DNA from 3 places in the Nocardiopsis codii genome. Region 1 is predicted to be linked to each of the others. Evidence: predicted binding sites of a transcription regulator. Region 1 holds the regulator's gene; each other region holds the start of a gene.
The links. The regulator LexA, encoded in region 1, represses DNA repair genes until DNA is damaged. The targets are predictions, from matches to a motif close to TCGAACANNTGTTCGA.

Region 1 (5,763 bases):
CGCCGGACAGGAACGGCTGCACGGCGGCCATCATCCGCACGTGGCCCATGGGCTTGATGTAGCGGCGGCCCATCGCGCAGTCGAACACCTCGTAGTGCTCGGGCCTCAGGCTGGGGGCGTCCACGACGTGGCCGTTCCCGGCGACGTACTCGACGATCGCCTCGGCCTGCTCGTCCTGGTAGCCGAGGTTCGCGAGCGCGCGCGGGATGGCCTGGTTGACGATCTGCATCGAGCCGCCGCCGACGAGCTTCTTGAACTTGACCAGCGAGAAGTCCGGCTCGATACCGGTGGTGTCGCAGTCCATCATGAAGCCGATGGTGCCGGTGGGCGCGAGCAGGCTCGCCTGGGCGTTGCGCCAGCCGTTGCGCTCACCGACCTTGAGGCACTCGGCCCACTCGCGGGTGGCCGCGGTGTGGATCGGCTCCTCCAGGGAGGTCACCGTGCGCAGGTCGTCGTTGGCGGCGGCGTGCTTGCGCATGACCCGCTTGTGGGCCTGCTCGTTGCGCTTGTAGCCGTCGTAGGGTCCGACCACCCCGGCCAGCTCGGCGCTGCGGCGGTAGGCGGTGCCGGTCATCAGCGAGGTGACGGCGGCGGCGACGGCGCGCCCTCCCTCGGAGTCGTAGGCGTGGCCGGTGGCCATGAGCAGGGCGCCCAGGTTGGCGTAGCCGATGCCGAGCTGCCGGTAGGCGCGGGTCGTCTCACCGATCTTCTCGGTCGGGAAGTCCGCGAAGGTGATGGAGATGTCCATCGCCGTGATGATCAGCTCGGTGAGCCGGGTGAAGCTCTCGACGTCGAAGGTGTCGTCCGCGCGCAGGAACTTCAGGAGGTTGATGGAGGCCAGGTTGCAGGACGAGTCGTCCAGGGACAGGTACTCGCTGCACGGGTTGCTGGCGCTGATCCGCCCGGTCTCGGGGTTGGTGTGCCAGTCCTGGATGGTGCCGTCGTACTGGATGCCGGGGTCGGCGCACTCCCACGCGGCCCTGGCCATCCGGGTGAACAGGTCCTTGGCGTCCACGGTGGCGACGACCTCGCCGGTGGTGCGGGACGTCAGGCCGAACTCGGACCCGGTGTCGACGGCGCGCATGAACGCGTCGGAGACCCGGACGGAGTTGTTGGCGTTCTGGTACTGGACGCTGAACATGTCGGCGCCGCCCAGGTCCACGTCGAAGCCGGCGTCGCGCAGGGCACGGATCTTGTGCTCCTCGCGGGACTTGGTCTCGACGAACTCCTCGATGTCGGGGTGGTCGACGTCCAGGACGACCATCTTGGCGGCGCGGCGGGTGGCGCCTCCGGACTTGATGGTCCCGGCGGAGGCGTCGGCTCCCCGCATGAAGGAGACGGGGCCGGAGGCCGTGCCGCCGGAGGACAGCAGCTCCTTGCTGGAGCGGATACGGGACAGGTTCACACCCGCTCCGGAGCCGCCCTTGAAGATGATCCCCTCTTCCTTGTACCAGTCGAGGATCGACTCCATGGTGTCGTCGACGGAGAGGATGAAGCACGCGCTGACCTGCTGCGCCGAGGTCGTCCCGACGTTGAACCAGACCGGCGAGTTGAAGCTGAAGAGCTGGTTGGCGAGGGCGTGCTTGAGCTCGTGGTCGAAGATCTCCGCGTCCTCGTCGCCGGCGAAGTAGCCGTGCTTGACGCCGGTCTCGGTGTAGACCCCGACGACGCGGTCGATGAGCTGCTTGAGGCTCCACTCGCGCTCGGGGGTGCCGGCGGCGCCGCGGAAGTACTTGCTCGCCACGATCTGGGTGGCGTTCATGGACCAGGACGCGGGGAACTCCACGCCGCGCTGCTCGAAGTTGACCGTGCCGTCGCGCCAGTTGGTCATGACGACGTCGCGGCGCTCCCATTCCAGGGCGTCGTACGGGTGGGTCCCGGGGGTCGTGAAGACCCGCTTGATCCTCAGCCCCTTGCGGTTCCCCTTGCCCTTGCGTCCCGTCGGTCCGCTGGCTGTCTCCGTCATCGTGGAGTCTCCCCTGCCTCATGGGCACGGCCTGCCCAACCGTGCACGGTGTCCTTGGAAAACGGGCGGGCCGGTCACGGGAGGGGTACCCCACGGTGGCCGGACCGCCCCGGCGGCGCCCCGCCCGCGACCCTCTCCCGGCCGCGGGGCGCTACCCGGTGGTGGTGCTGCTCTCGGGGAGGGCCTGCGCCCCGTCCGCGCCCTCGGACTCGCGGTCGCGACGCAGGCTGGCGATCTCGGACTCGAAGTCGGCGAGGCTCTCGAAACCGCGGTAGACGCTGGCGAAGTGCAGGTAGGCGACCTCGTCCAGGTCCCGCATGGGACCGAGGATGGCCAGGCCGATCTCATGGGCCGGCACCTCGGCGACGCCGCGTCCGCGGATCTCCTCCTCGACCTGTTGGCCGAGCTTGGCGAGGGCGTCCTCGGAGACGGGACGGCCCTGGCAGGCCCGGCGCACCCCGGCGATGATCTTGGTACGGCTGAAGGGCTCGGTGACGCCGGAGCGCTTGGCGACCATCAGCAGGACGGTCTCCTGCGTGGTGAAGCGGCGCTCGCACACGGGACAGGAGCGGCGGCGCCTGATGGCCGCGCCGTCGTCCGTGGACCTGCTGTCGATCACCCTGGTGTCCGGATGGCGGCAGAACGGACAGTGCATCCTGGTTCACCTGCTTCCCTCACCGAATCGACACCCTGTACCTCTACTAAACCACAACTCCTGGGCAATCCATCCCATGAGAGCACCAGATGTTGTGGTCGAACCTAGGCCTAGTGAGGGGTGCCCCGCAACCCGGCGACCGGCGTGTCCCGCACACGGGCACGCGGCGGCGGAGGCCTGCGGTCGGCGGCGGCACGGGGTGGGATCCGAAGGGGAGCCGGTCCGCCCCGGGGGCGGTCGGCGCCGACGACAAGAATAGCGGCGCGGGCCCTCGGCATCCGCTGCCCCCGGCGGCCTGTCGCACCCGGAAGTGCTCCCCACGAGGAGGTTTCACCCTGATGCCGGGGATTCGGGAGACCAGTCCCACATCCCACCGGAACCTCCCCCGGGGGACACGTGTTCGGGTATTCCGGGGACAGCACCACGTGAACACGTGTACACACGTCAGTAGAGGCCGGAAATTGACCGCGAAAACACACGGGACAATGGCCTGGGGCCTCGAACGCTTGTTTGATATCACCGTGCGCAACGTCTAATGTTGACTGTGATTTCACGCTGGTTTCGCCATCACGCGGACCCCAGGTCGGCACGGTCGCGAACCGGTGGTGGCCAGTCACGCAATCAGGCCCTGACCGAACCGAATGCCGAGGAGGCCCGGCCGTGCCGGAGGAGAATCCCGGAACCGCAGATTCCGCCACCGTTCTCACCGCAGTGGGGAACGCGGGTGGATCCACGCCCGAAGCCCCCAAACTCACCGCTCGACAGCAGAGTGTCCTGAACTGCATCCAGCGGTATGTGCGCGAGCGGGGCTTCCCCCCGTCGATAAGGGAAATCGGAGAAGCGGTCGGCCTCTCCAGCCCTTCCAGCGTGGCCCACCAGCTCAAGGTCCTCCAGCGCAAGGGCTACCTGCACCGCGACCAGAACCGCCCGCGGGCCGTGGAACTGCGCTCCCCCGGCCGTTCCACCGGCCAGACCGTGACCCCCGAGGACATCGACCCCTCGCGCGCCGCCGCCGTTCCGCTGGTCGGCCGGATCGCCGCCGGCGGTCCCATCCTCGCCGAGGAGTCGGTGGAGGACGTGCTAGCCCTGCCGCGCCAACTGGTCGGCGAGGGCCGCCTGTTCATGCTCACCGTGGTCGGCGACTCGATGATCGACGCGGCCATCACCGACGGCGACCTGGTCGTGGTCCGCCAGCAGCAGGACGCCAACAACGGTGACATCGTGGCGGCCCTGCTGGACGACGAGGCGACCGTCAAGGTCCTGCGCCGCGAGGAGGACGGCCACGTGTGGCTCATGCCCCGCAACGACGCCTACGAGCCGATCAACGGCGACGCCGCCACCGTCCTGGGCAAGGTCGTCGCGGTCATGCGCCGCGTCTGACCCGGCCCCGGCGACAGCCCGGCCCGCGCCTCCGGCACCGTCCCCGACGGACCGGGGGCGCCGTGCTGTGCCCTCCGGCGCCCGCCCGAACCCGCCGGGCCCGGGGGCTGGGCCCCGGCCGGGAACCGCCTCCGCCCGCCCCGGGGGGCCTGTGGACGACGGGGGTCCGTCCGGCGGGACCGCTAGGCTGAAACCGTGTCCACACCACTCTCCTCCCCCGTCGCCCGACCGCGCGCCGCTGTGGTCGGCGGTGTCCTCGCCGTCCTGCTCTCCACCGCCGCCTGCGCTCCGGCCGACGTCGACGGGGCCGAGGCGCCCGGGGTCGTCGGCGTCGAGCGCGAGCTGACCTTCGAGGGCGGCGGACACGAGGTGTCCGCGTCCTTCCGCGCTCCGCACGGCGCCTCCGAGCGGCTGCCAGGTGCGCTCATCATCTCCGGCAGCGGCCCGACCGACCGCGACGGCAACGCTCCCGCGCGGCCCGACGCCGACACCAATCAGAACCTGTCCCGTGTGCTCGCCGACGCGGGTGTGGCCTCTCTGCGCTACGACAAGTTCGGCAGCGGTCCGGACCCGCAGGTCGAGGAGGAGACCGGACCCGGCGGCGTCCGGAGGATCACCCCCGTGGATCCCGAGGTCTTCGACCGGCAGGTCGTGGCGGCCTACGAGGAACTGCTCGCGCAGCCCGAGGTGGACCCCCGGCGCGTGGTCGTCGTCGGACACAGCGAGGGCGCCCTCTACGCCCTGCGCGCCCACCGGCTCATCGGCTCCGGTCACCCCTCGCCCGCACTGGTGCTGGCCGCCCCTCCGGGCACCCGCTACCTGGACCTCCTCGACCGGCAGGTCACCGAGCAGGTCCGCCTGGCCGAGGGGACGGGCCAGCTCGGGGAGTCGGAGGCCGTCCGGATCCTCTCGGACATGCGGGCCGGGCGTGCCGCGATCAGGGGCGGGCGCGACATCACGTCGCAGGACAGCGACCAGTTCGGCGTCTACACCCCGTGGAACGCCGAATTCCTCTCCTACATGGACGGCCTGGACCCGGTCGAACTGGGACGGGACCTGCCCGAGGGCACCCCGGTCCTGGTCCTGTGGGGGGAGGACGACGCCCAGGTCTCCCGTGGGGACGTGGACCGTCTCATGACCGGGTTGGACGGTGCGGAACGCGTGGACCTGCCCGGCACCGACCACATCCTCCGGGCCTTCGAGGACGAGCCCGGTGCGGCGGTCCTGGACACGGACAGACCGTTCGCCGAGGGGGTCTCCCCGGCTCTGGAGGAGTTCCTCGGCAACGCCTGGTAGCGGCCCGCGGCTGTGTGGCGGCCCGGGGCCGGCGCGGACCGCGCCCCCGGCTGCGGGCCGGCGGTCACGGGCGCAGGCCGTGGGGAGGACGGCCGTGGGGGCGTGCGGAGCCGCCGCCCCGTCACTCGGGGAGGGACTCCGGAAGCGCCTCGACCACCGCCAGCGCGAGTTCCCCGGCGTCAGCGACGATCCGCTCCTCGTCGGCCGGTTCGGTCGCGTCGTAGCCGGCCGCCACGCTGTAGCAGGACTCCACGTACAGGTTGGAGACCCGGGTCCCCACACAGCCGACCGTGAACGGTGCTCCGGCGGTCCAGCGCACCGCCTCCTCGCCGACGCCGTCCAGCCCGGTGGTCTCGTGCTGTTCCGTGGTGGCCCGCAGGTTGTCGGCGGCGGTCGTCACCCCGCCCGGGTTGGGCGCGGCCACCAGTACCAGCGTCGCCGTGGCCGGCACCGCGTCCCCGGGGCC
Region 2 (5,763 bases), on a different contig from region 1:
ACGGACCGTGCGTGCGCGCGTACCGCGACACCAGATCGCGCCCGGGGGCCGACACCGGTTCCAGCAGGGCCGCGGGCACCCCCGGCGGCGGCTCGGCGCCCAGGGCGTCGCGCAGCCGCGCCACGTCCTCCACGGCGCACCAGCTCGGGGCCCCCGGCGGGGCCCCGGGGAGGCGCATCCGCACGATCCGGCCCTCGTCCTCCAGCCCTTCCAGCCACTCCGCCGCGACACCCCGGAGCGCCGCCTCCTCCGTGGTCAGAGGGCCCACCTCGCGCAGCAGGTCCGCCGCTCCCTCGGCGTCCCGCACCGGGGCGGCCGTCCTCTGCAACAGGGCGCCGACCTGCTCCACCACGTCCGGGTCCAGGAGTTCGCGCAGGTCCGCGTGGCCCAGCAGGTCGGCCAGCAGGGACGGGTCCAGGGTGAGCGCCTGCGCGCGCACCTCGGCGGCCGGTGCGTCCCCCTCGTACAGGAACGCCGCCGTGTACTCCATCAGCAGCGACTGCGCGAACGGCGACGCGCGCTCCGTGCGCACCTCCACCACGCGCGTCCGCCGGGCGCGGAGGTCACCGAGCACCTCCACCAGCGCCGGCACGTCGAACACGTCCTGGAGGCACTCGCGCACCGTCTCCAACACGATCGGGAACGACCCGTACCGCCCCGCCACCGACAGCAGATGCGAGGCCCGCAGCCGCTGCTGCCACAGCGGCATCCGCCGGTCCGGGCGCTGGCGGGGCAGCAGCAGGGCCCGCGCCGCGCACTCACGGAACCGTGCGGCGAACAGCGCCGAACCGGTCAGCTCGTCGGTGACGACCGCCTCCACGGTCTCGGGGTCCAGGGCCACCAGGTCGGCCAGCCCGCCCGCGCGGTCGAGGTCGTCGGTGTCGGGCAGACGCAGCACGATCCCGTCGTCGCCGTGGACCACCTGGGCGTCCGCCCCGAACCGCTCCCGCACCCGGGCGGCGATCGCCAGCGCCCACGGCGCGTGGACCCGCGCGCCCAGCGGTGAGTGGACCACCGCGCGCCAGTCGCCGACCTGGTCGCGGAAGCGCTCGACCACGATCGTCCGCTCGTCCGGCACCTGGCCGGTGGCCCACCGCTGGTCGGCGACGTAGGCCACCAGGTTGCGGGCCGCCCACCGGTCCAGCCCCGCCTCCTCGGCCAGGGCCAGCGCCTCCTCCGGCTCGGAGTCGGCGAGTTCCCTGGTCATGGCGCCGATCGCGCGGCCGAGCTCCACCGGGCGCCCCTGGGCGTCGGCCTTCCAGAACGGCATCCGGCCCGGTCTGCCGGGCGCCGGGGAGACCAGGACCCGGTCGGCGGTGATCGCCTCGATCCGCCACGACGTGGAGCCCAGCACGAACACGTCGCCCACGCGCGACTCGTAGACCATCTCCTCGTCCAGCTCGCCGACCCTGGTGGGCGCCCGCCCGCCCCGGTCGCCGTCCGGCCCCGCGGCCAGGTGCACGCCGTACAGGCCGCGGTCCGGGATGGTGCCGCCGCTGATCACGGCCAGCCGCTGCGCCCCCGGCCGGGAACGCAGGACGTCCGCCTCCCGGTCCCACACCACGCGCGGGCGCAGCTCGGCGAACTCGTCCGAGGGGTAGCGGCCCGACAGCATGTCCAGGACCGACTCCAGCACGGAGTCGGCCAGGCCGGCGAACGGAGCCGCCCGCCGCACCAGCGCGGCGAGCCCGTCCACCGTCCAGTCGTCCATCGCCACCATCGCCACGATGTGCTGCGACAGCACGTCCAGCGGATTGACCGGCATCTCCAGGCGCTCGATGCCGCCCGCGCGCATGCGTTCGGCCACCACGGTCGTGGCCAGCAGGTCGCCGCGGAACTGGGGCAGGAACACCCCGCGCGAGGTCTCGCCGACCTGGTGCCCGGCCCGGCCGACCCTCTGCAGGCCGCTGGCCACCGACGGCGGCGACGCCACCTGGACCACGAGGTCGACCGCGCCCATGTCCACGCCCAGCTCCAGGCTGGAGGTGGCCACCACGCAGCGCAGGCGGCCCGCCTTGAGGTCGTCCTCGATCAGCGCCCGCTCCGACTTGGACATCGAACCGTGGTGGGCGCGCGCCACCACGGCGTCCGCGCCCCGGCTCTGCCCGGACTGGCCCATGACCTGGGCGGCCGACTCCTCCGGCGGCAGCTCCCGCCCGTGCCGCTCGGCGTGCAGGTCGTTGACGCGGGCGCACAGCTTCTCCGCCGTGCGGCGCCCGTTGGTGAACACGATCGTGGAGCGGTGGGACTCGACGAGGTCCAGGACCCGGCGTTCGACGTGCGGCCAGATGGACCCTCCCCGCCGGGTCCCGCCGCCGCGCGGGTCCGGTTCGGGGCGGTCGGGGAACGCGCTCCGGTCGACCGCCGCGGGCGCACCCCCGGTGACCGGCTCGATCTCCGCGCCCGTCTCCTCGGCGCCGGTCTCCTCGGGGGCGTCGGGCGGGAGGACCGCACGTTCGGGGGCGTCGGGTTCCTCCATGTCGGGGACGGGCACCACCACGCGCAGGTCCAGACCGGGGGCGTCGGGCGGGGACACGATCGCGGCGCCGCCGAGGAACTCGGCGACGAGCTCGGGCGGGCGCACGGTGGCCGACAGGCCGATCCGCTGCGCGGGCCGCTCCAGCAGGGCCTCCAGCCGTTCCAGGCTGAGCGCCAGGTGGGCGCCGCGCTTGGTGCCCGCGAGGGCGTGCACCTCGTCCACGATCACCGTCTCCACCCCGGACAGCCCTTCGCGGGCGCGCGAGGTGAGCACCAGGAACAGCGACTCGGGCGTCGTGATGAGGATGTCCGGCGGGCGGGTGGCGAGCCTGCGCCGCTCGTCGGCGGGGGTGTCCCCGGTGCGCACGCCCACGGTGACCCGGGACAGCTCCTGTCCGGCGGCGCCGGCGGCCGCGGCGATCCCCGCCAGGGGGACGCGCAGGTTGCGCTCCACGTCGGCGGCGAGCGCCTTGAGCGGGGACACGTAGAGCACGCGGCACCGCCGGGACCGGTCCTCGGGAGCGGGGGCCGTGAGCAACCGGTCCAGCGACCACAGGAACGCGGACAGGGTCTTGCCCGACCCCGTCGGGGCCACGACGAGCGTGTTGCGCCCCTCCGAGACGGACTCCCAGGCGCCCGACTGCGCGGTGGTGGGGCCGGCGGGAAAGGCCTGGTCGAACCAGGTCCGCGTGGCCGGTCCGAAGCGTTCGAGGGGATGGGGCGCACGACTCATCCCGTCAGTGTGCCCGCCGCGGGCGACAGAACCGCGGAAGGTGCGCGGCGGGCGCGCCGATCCCCGATACTGGGCCCGATGAGACTCACTGCTTTCTGGAACAACATGAACCGGCAGTTCGGCGAGGCGTACGCGCAGAGCCTGGCCAAGGACTACGTCATCGAGGGGCTCGGCTCCAGGACGGTCCAGCAGGCGCTCGCCGACGGGGCGAGCCCGAAGGAGGTGTGGCGGGCGGTGTGTGACGCGTTCGACCTTCCGTTCTCGGTGCGGTGACGATGCGGGCCGCCGACGCGCCGCAGCCCCGGTTCGTACGCGAGTCACACACGAAATCGAACAGAGGTTCGGGTAGTGTGGGTTGTCCACAGGCGAACGTCGGACGTCGCGATTGTCGTATCGACCGCGTAGCGTCGTGCGCATCATGAAGAAGAAGGCATCCACCCAACAACAGGGGTATCCCGTGGCATCTGGAGACCGAGACAAAGCTCTCGACACAGCGCTCGCGCAGATCGAGCGGCAGTTCGGCAAGGGCTCCATCATGCGCCTGGGCGACGATGATCGCCCGCCGATCGAGTCGATCCCCACCGGGGCGATCGCCCTCGACGTGGCGCTCGGCATCGGCGGTCTGCCCCGGGGGCGGATCATCGAGGTCTACGGCCCCGAGTCGAGCGGTAAGACCACCGTCGCCCTGCACGCGGTGGCCAGCGCGCAGAGGATGGGCGGCATCGCCGCCTTCGTCGACGCCGAGCACGCGCTCGACCCCGAGTACGCCAAGAAGATCGGCGTCGACACCGACAACCTCCTGCTCTCCCAGCCGGACACCGGTGAGCAGGCCCTGGAGATCGTCGACATGCTGGTGCGCTCCGGCGCGGTCTCCATCGTCGTGATCGACTCGGTGGCCGCCCTGGTCCCCCGGGCCGAGATCGAGGGCGAGATGGGCGACAGCCACGTCGGCCTCCAGGCCCGCCTGATGTCGCAGGCGCTGCGCAAGATGGCCGGTGTCCTGCACCAGACGGGCACCACCGCGATCTTCATCAACCAGCTGCGCGAGAAGATCGGCGTCATGTTCGGCTCCCCGGAGACGACCACCGGCGGCAAGGCGCTCAAGTTCTACGCGTCGGTCCGCCTGGACGTGCGCCGAATCGAGACGCTCAAGGACGGCACGGACGCGGTCGGCAACCGCACCCGCGTCAAGGTGGTCAAGAACAAGATCGCGCCGCCCTTCAAGCAGGCCGAGTTCGACATCATCTACGGTGTCGGCGTCTCCCGCGAGGGCAGCCTCATCGACCTGGGCGTGGAGCACGGCATCGTGCGCAAGTCCGGCGCCTGGTACACGTACGAGGGCACCCAGCTGGGACAGGGCAAGGAGAACGCGCGCACGTTCATGCGCGAGAACGCCGACCTGGCCAACGAGATCGAGAAGAAGATCAAGGAGAAGCTGGGCGTCCCCGTGAAGGGCGACGACAGCGCCTCCGGCCCCGCGGCCGAGTCCGCCAAGGAGTCCGCGGACGCCTCGGCCAAGGCCCCCGCCAAGCGGGCCCCGGCCAAGACCGCCAAGGCGCCCGCGCCGGATGCGTGACCGGAGCAGGTCCAGGGGGCGGCGCCAGTCCGACGACGGACGCCCCGAGGACACCTCCGAAGACACCTCCCCGGGCGGGACGAACCCGCCCGGGGACGATCCCGAGGCACGGGCCCGCGCCCTGTGCCTGCGGATGCTCACCCACTCCCCGCGCACCCGCGCCCAGCTCGAACGGGCGCTGCACCGGCGGGAGTTCCCCGAGGAGGTCGTCGACGCCGTCCTGGGCGCGTTCGGCGACGCCGGGCTGATCGACGACGTGGCCTTCTCCCACGCCTGGGTGTCCTCCCGCCACCACGGCAGGAGGCTGTCCCGGCGCGCCCTCGCGCAGGAGCTGCGCACCAGGGGCGTGGAGGAGGACACCGTCAAGGGGGCGGTCGCCGAACTGAGCGACGAGGACGAGGAGGAGGCCGCCCGCGACCTGGCCCGCCGCCGCCTCGCCACGACCCGCGGCAAGGACCGTGAGGTCCGCATCAGACGCGCCCTGGGCGTCCTCGCCCGCAAGGGCTACGCCTCGGGGCTCTCCTACCGGATCGTCCGGGAGGAGCTCGAACGCGAGGGCGTCGAAGCCGACCTGTACGACCCCGACCTCTGACCGGTCGGCGCCGGACCGGACGGCCGCCGTCCCCGTCCGCGCCACCACGCACCAGGAGAGCCCCGTGCACGAGGAAGCCGTCCCGATCCTGCGCGTCGCCGACGCGGAGGCGGCCGCGGCCTGGTACCGGCGCCTGGGCTTCACCCCCGAGTGGGTGCACCGGTTCGAACCCGGTCTCCCGGCCTTCGTCGAGGTCGCCCGCGGTCCGGTCCGGCTGTTCCTGTCCGAGCACGAGGGCGACGCCCGCCCCGACACCCTGGTCTACCTGCGGGTGCGGGACGTCGACGCCGTCGCCGCCGAGTTCGGTGTCCCGGTGGAGGACGCGCCGTGGGCACGGGAGACCCGGCTGCGCGACCCCGACGGCAACCGTCTGAGGGTGGGAAC
Region 3 (5,763 bases), on a different contig from region 1:
CCCTCGCGGACGTGCTGTTCGGGGACGCCGAACCCTCCGGAAGGCTCACCCAGACCTGGTACCGGTCCGCCGACGACCTCCCCGGCATCCTCGACTACGACATCATCGGCGCGCGCGGCACCTACCTCTACTTCGAGGGGGAGCCGCTCTACCCGTTCGGACACGGCCTCGGCTACACGCGGGTCGAGTACGCGGCGCCGGAAGTCACCGTCGACGGCGGCCGGGTCACCGTCACGGTCATGGTGGCCAACACCGGGAGCCGCCCCGCCGACGAGGTCGTGCAGGTGTACACTCGCCAGCTGGCCTCCCGGGTGCGGACACCCCTGCGCGCGCTGCGCGGCTTCACCCGGGTCCGTGTCGAACCCGGCGGGGGCGCCGTGGCCGCGGTGTCGTTCGACGTGAAGGACCTCGCGCTCTGGGACACCACCCGCGACCGGTTCGTCGTGGAGGAGGCCCCGCGCGAGGTGCTCGTCGGGCGCTCCGCCACGGACGTGCGCGCCGGCGCCGCACTGAACGTCCCCGGGGAGGTCATCCCGCCCCGCGAGGCGTACACCCCGTGGTCCGCCACGGGGTACGACGAGGCGCGGGGCACGTCGCTGTGCCCGCTCACCCCCGAGCGCGGCGACGCCGTGCGCGCCCGGACCGACGGAGCCTGGGCGGCGTTCCACGACGTGGACCTCGGCGGAGGGGCCACCGGCTGCGACCTGTCGGTCAACGCCGAGCACGCCACCACCCTCCGCCTGCGGCTCGACGACCCCGGCGACGGTCCGACCCTCGCCGTCGTCGACGTCCCGGCGGGGAAGGACCGCTACGACTTCTCCGTGGTCCGCGCGTCCGCGGCCCCCGACGGCGTGCCCGTCCACGGCACCCGTGACCTCTACCTGGTGTTCGAGCGCGCGGGCACGGCGGTCGCCTCCCTCGGCCTCACCCGCGACTGACGGGCGGCGGTACCGGCCCCGGGGCCGGATTCCGGACCGGACCCCGGAGCCGGAATCCGCCCCGGGCCCGGCTCCGGGCGGACTACGCGTCGCCCGGGACCTCCGCGACCCCTGCGGCCCTCGGTGCGGGGAGCGGCAGCAGGCCGCCGTCCAGCGCGTGGATCATCGCCGCGGCCCCGCCCCGGGCCGCCGCGCTCAGCCCCAGGGCCGACAGCTCGATCCGGCAGCCGCCCGCACCCGGCGCGAACACGTTCGCCGCGATCTCCGCCCGGCAGTGGGGCAGCAGCCACGGCCCCATCGGCACGAAGTACCCGCCCAGCACCACCACGCTCGGGTTCGTGACGTTGACGAGCGTCGCCAACCCCCGGCCCAGCCAGGCGCCCGCCCGCTCCAGCGCGCCCACGGCCACCCGGTCACCGCTCCCTGCCCGCTCCACCGTCACCGCCACCAGTTCGGCGACGTCGCTCCCCGACAGGGCGCGGTCGGGAACCCGGTCCGGCACGGCGCCGCGCACGATCGCGCCGATCCCCGCCAGCGCCTCCAGGCAGCCCCGGCGCCCGCACGCGCACGCCGGGCCGTCCGGGGCGAGAGCCAGGTGCCCCACCTCGCCCGCGAACCCGCCCGCGCCCCGCAACAGCTCGCCGCCGGCGAGGATGCCGGCGCCGATCCCCACCTCACCGGTCACGTACGTCAGGTCCGGCGTGCCCGCGAAGGACCCCACCCGGTACTCCGCCGTCACGGCCAGGTTGGCGTCGTTGTCCACCTGGACGGGAACGTCCACGACCCCGGAGCCGCGCAGCAGTCCCGCCACCCGGTCCCGCAGGGGTACGTCCCGCCAGCCCAGGTTGGGGGCGTGGGTGACGGTGCCCGCCGGGGCGTCGATCAGACCGGGCACGGCCACGCCGACCCCCACCACGGCCCGCCCGCTCAGCTCCGGCGCCCCCACGGTCTCCCGCAGTGTGTCCGCGATGCGCCGCGCGCACGCCTCGGGCCCCGCCGATCGGGCGTCGAAGGCGACGTGGCGGCTCACCAGTTCGTCCCGCAGCAGGTCCACCGCGACCACCGACAGGTAGTCGACGTTGACCTCCAGGCCGACCGCCGCCACCGACGAGTCGTCCAACGCCAGCAGCACCCCCGGGCGCCCCACCCTCTGCCGCGAGGTCTCCCCCGTCTCCAGGACCAGGCCCCGCGCCATCAGGTCGGCGACCAGGCTGGACACGGTGGTCTTGTTCAGGCCCGTCGCCGACGCGACCGCCGCGCGCGAACACGGGGCCAGCGCGCGGACCGTGCGCAGCACGACGCCCAGGTTGGTCTCACGGACCGTCTGGAAGCTGACCGTTCCCGAACCGACCGTCACCGGGTCCCCCTCGCGTCGCGGCGCCGCCCGCCGTGCCCGGATCGTACAGGGGGCGCGGCGAGGGGGCGGAAACACGGTTGCGGGGCCCCGCGGTCCTCTGCTGGAATCCCGACCATGATCCCTCCCGACGTCTTCCGCGACCAGCCCGCACTCCACGGGACGAAGGTGCGTCTCGTCCCCCTCGACGCCGAGAGCGGCGAGGCCCTGGTCGGCCCGCTCGTGGACATGGACCCGGAGGTCCGCAGACTCACCGGCACCCACCGCGAGTTCACCGAGGACGCGCTGCGGCGGTGGTATGCCACCCGCCCCGACCACCACGACCGCGCCGACTGGGTGATCGTGTCCCGCGAGGACGGGGCGTCCGTGGGCGACTGCGCGCTCCTCGACCTCGACCCGGACAACGCCTGCGCCGCGTACCGGATCGCGCTCAACGACATGGCCTCCACCGGGAAGGGCTACGGGACCGAGGCCACCGACCTGGTCCTGGAGTACGCGTTCACGGTGGCCGGACTGCACCGGGTGGGCCTGGAGGTGTTCGCGTTCAACGCCAACGCCCGGAAGTCCTACGCCAGGTCCGGATTCGTCGAGGAGGGTGTCTGGCGCAAGCACCTGCGCTGGAACGGGGAGTGGCACGACGCCGTCCTGATGTCGGTCCTCGCCGAGGAGTACGCCGAGCTGCGCGCCTCACGGGGGCGCTGAGGGTCGTGCGCGGCGGGGTGGAGGCGGCCCCGTTCACCGGACCGTGCCCCGCCCGCGTCCGTTCTCGTAGGCTCGTGGGCATGCCCGTACCTGACTTCCTTCTCGCACTGCGCGACCACGTCGGCCACGGACTCCTCCCCCTCGTGGGGGTGACGGCGGTGGTGATCGGGGAGAACGGCGACATCCTCCTGCACAGGCGCGCCGACGACGGCCGCTGGGCCACCCCCGGCGGCATCCTCGAACCCGGTGAGCAGCCCGCCCGGGCGGTGGTGCGCGAGGTCAGGGAGGAGACCGGCATCGAGGTCGAGGTCGAACGGCTGGCCAGCGTGGTCGGCCAGGAGCCCCACACCTACCCCAACGGGGACCGGGTGCAGTTCCTCGACCTGGCCTTCCGCTGCCGTGCAGTCGGAGGGGAGCCCGACGCCGGAGGGGACGAGACCCTGGAGGTGCGGTGGTTCGCGCCGGACGCGCTGCCCGACATGCCGCCGCGCATACTCGCACGGATCGCGAACGCGCGGGAGGACGACCCCGCGCCGTACTTCCTGGTGTAGGCGGCCGGGGCCCGCGCCCCGGTCCGGGGGAGTTCCGGCACGGGGACCCCCGGCCGCCGCTCGCCTCCTCGTTCCCCGGCGAGCGCTCCGCGACCTCCGGCAACCCCGCGGGCGCCCGGATCGTGCCTGTTCCGGGGCTCCGCTCCGGTGTGTCACCGGAGGCGGTCGGGGTCGGCTGCGCGACACGCCGCGGACGGGTCCCCGCCCGCGCACGGTGCGCGCCTAGGGTGTTCCGCGTCCGACAGAGCCCGGCAGGGCGACCGTTCGAGATGATTGACTTTCTCGAACAAGAGTTCGATAGGCTGCCCGTGTGAGTCTCCTGAACGAACACATCGACGTACGTTCCACCCAGGGCGGGACCCCCGCCCAGTTCACCTGGCGCGGTCGCACCTTCCGGGTGCGCAGGATCATCGGCGACTGGCCCGCGCGCCCCGAGGTGCCCGGAGCACCCGCCACCCAGGTCCACCTGCTCCGCGTCTCGGCGGAATCCGAGGCGGGCGAGCCCAGCATCATCGACATCACCCGCGACGTCGCGTCCGACCGCTGGACGATGCGCCGGCAGTGGAGCTAGGGTCCGCCCGGCCGGGCCGCCATCCCCGGGGCCGCCATCCCCGGGGATGGCGGCCCCACTGCTGTCCCGCGCCGCCCGACCGCGCCCCCGTCCGGCCAGGGGTGCGGTCGGGCTGTTCCGTGCGCGGGAAATATTAATAATTCTTTAAAAGGCACATTTCCCTGATCGTGGTGTGGCGGCAGTCGATTCTCCCCCGGAGGGGCGCCCGGGAGCAGCCCTTTCGGCTGCGGCGGGCGATCGTAATATAAGTCCTGTGCGCCATGGTCGACTCCCTTCACGGGAGTCCCACCAGTCGCATGAGAAATCACCATGATTCCCTGTCGTCGCAGCTCAAGGGCTTTTTTCTCTGTTGTTCGGCGAGGTGTCGAGTGGTCGCCGTGAGGACCGGAGGGCGGGGGTCGGTGGTTGATTCTTCCCTCTTTCTGTCATAATTCCCTAACCCTCTTCCGTGGCCGATATGCGTGTATGTATGTTCTTGCCTGGCCGGTGAGAAGCGGCCCACGCGTCTTCGGAATGGGGAAACATGGCCACGCCTCGCATCTGGGAGTCCGTGCGGGAACACGCCCGCCGCTCACCGCACGCGGAGGCGCTGCGGTGGACGGGCGGGGCCCTCACCTACGGCGAACTGGTCGCGTCCGCCCGCGAGGTCGCCCGCGAGGCCGCCCCGGGCCCCGGCGGAGTCGGCATCGTCCGGGCCGACCGCGCCGGGGCGGCCGTCATCGCCGTACTCGCGGCGCAGGAGGCGGGGCTCCCCGCACTGGTCATCCCGCAGGAGGCCGGGGCCGGGTACGTGGAGGCCCTCCACCGGGACCTGGGCCCGAACACCGGGCAGGATCCGTACCGGGGATTCCGCCGGCGTCCCCCCGAGGCGCCGGCGCCCTCCGCGTCCGAGGCCTCCCCGGAGCGCGGGGGCCTCTGGACGACCACCTCCGGCTCGACGGGCGCACCGAAGATCGTCGCCCACGACCCCCACGGCATCGACCGCTTCACCGACTGGGCGCGCACCCGGTTCTCCCTCACCCCCGACGACGCCTCGCTCAGCCTCTCGCCCGTCAACTTCGACATCGCCACGCTCGACGTGTGGGCGGTCCTGCGGGCGGGCGGCCGCGTCGTGTTCGCCGCCCGGCAGGACCTCACCGACGGCAGGGCGCTGGCCGCCGCGATCGACTCCCACCGCGTCACCCTCGTCCAGGGGGTGCCGGTCGTGCTGACCCTCCTCGCCGGCGCGGCGGCGACGTCACGGTGGCCGCGCACGGTCGTCTCCACCGGCGACTTCTTCCCTCCCGACGCCGTCCCGGGCCTGGCGGCCGCGTTCCCCAGGGCCGAGCTGCTGAGCGTCTACGGCAGTACCGAGACCAACGACAGCTTCGTCCTCGACCTCCGCACCGCCGCACCGGGAGAGCTCGGCACGCCGATCGAGGGCGTCTCCCACAGGGTGGAGCCGGTGGCCTCCGGCGCGGCGGGCTCCTTCGGGGCCGCCGCCCCCGACGGTGCCGGCCGCACCGGAGAACTCGTCGTCTCCACGCCCTTCCAGGCCCTGGGGTACGCCAACGCGCCCAACGACGCCTGGCGCACCACCGGCGGTACCAGGGAGTTCCGGACAGGTGACCTCGTCACCGTCGACCCGGACGGAACCCTGCGCCTGAT

Region 2: a site for LexA is predicted at 3,541-3,556, ahead of recA (recombinase RecA). Genes of this name have one in related genera too.
Region 3: a site for LexA is predicted at 3,828-3,843, ahead of Q8791_RS20215 (DUF6504 family protein). Genes of this name have one in related genera too.

The regions. Positions count from the first base shown of each region.
Region 1 is NZ_JAUZMY010000004.1:79,569-85,331, reverse strand. It holds partial or broken gene Q8791_RS05705 (vitamin B12-dependent ribonucleotide reductase) at 1-1,966, opposite strand, end outside; gene nrdR (transcriptional regulator NrdR) at 2,118-2,621, opposite strand; gene lexA (transcriptional repressor LexA) at 3,282-4,001, shown strand; gene Q8791_RS05690 (alpha/beta hydrolase family protein) at 4,197-5,297, shown strand; gene Q8791_RS05685 (hypothetical protein) at 5,419-5,763, opposite strand, start outside.
Region 2 is NZ_JAUZMY010000001.1:94,097-99,859, reverse strand. It holds gene Q8791_RS00405 (DEAD/DEAH box helicase) at 1-3,211, opposite strand, end outside; gene Q8791_RS00400 (DUF3046 domain-containing protein) at 3,290-3,484, shown strand; gene recA (recombinase RecA) at 3,669-4,787, shown strand; gene recX (recombination regulator RecX) at 4,780-5,379, shown strand; gene Q8791_RS00385 (glyoxalase superfamily protein) at 5,444-5,763, shown strand, end outside.
Region 3 is NZ_JAUZMY010000020.1:137,824-143,586, forward strand. It holds gene Q8791_RS20195 (glycoside hydrolase family 3 C-terminal domain-containing protein) at 1-938, shown strand, start outside; gene Q8791_RS20200 (ROK family transcriptional regulator) at 1,021-2,295, opposite strand; gene Q8791_RS20205 (GNAT family N-acetyltransferase) at 2,410-2,994, shown strand; gene Q8791_RS20210 (NUDIX hydrolase) at 3,075-3,545, shown strand; gene Q8791_RS20215 (DUF6504 family protein) at 3,856-4,116, shown strand; gene Q8791_RS20220 (AMP-binding protein) at 4,640-5,763, shown strand, end outside.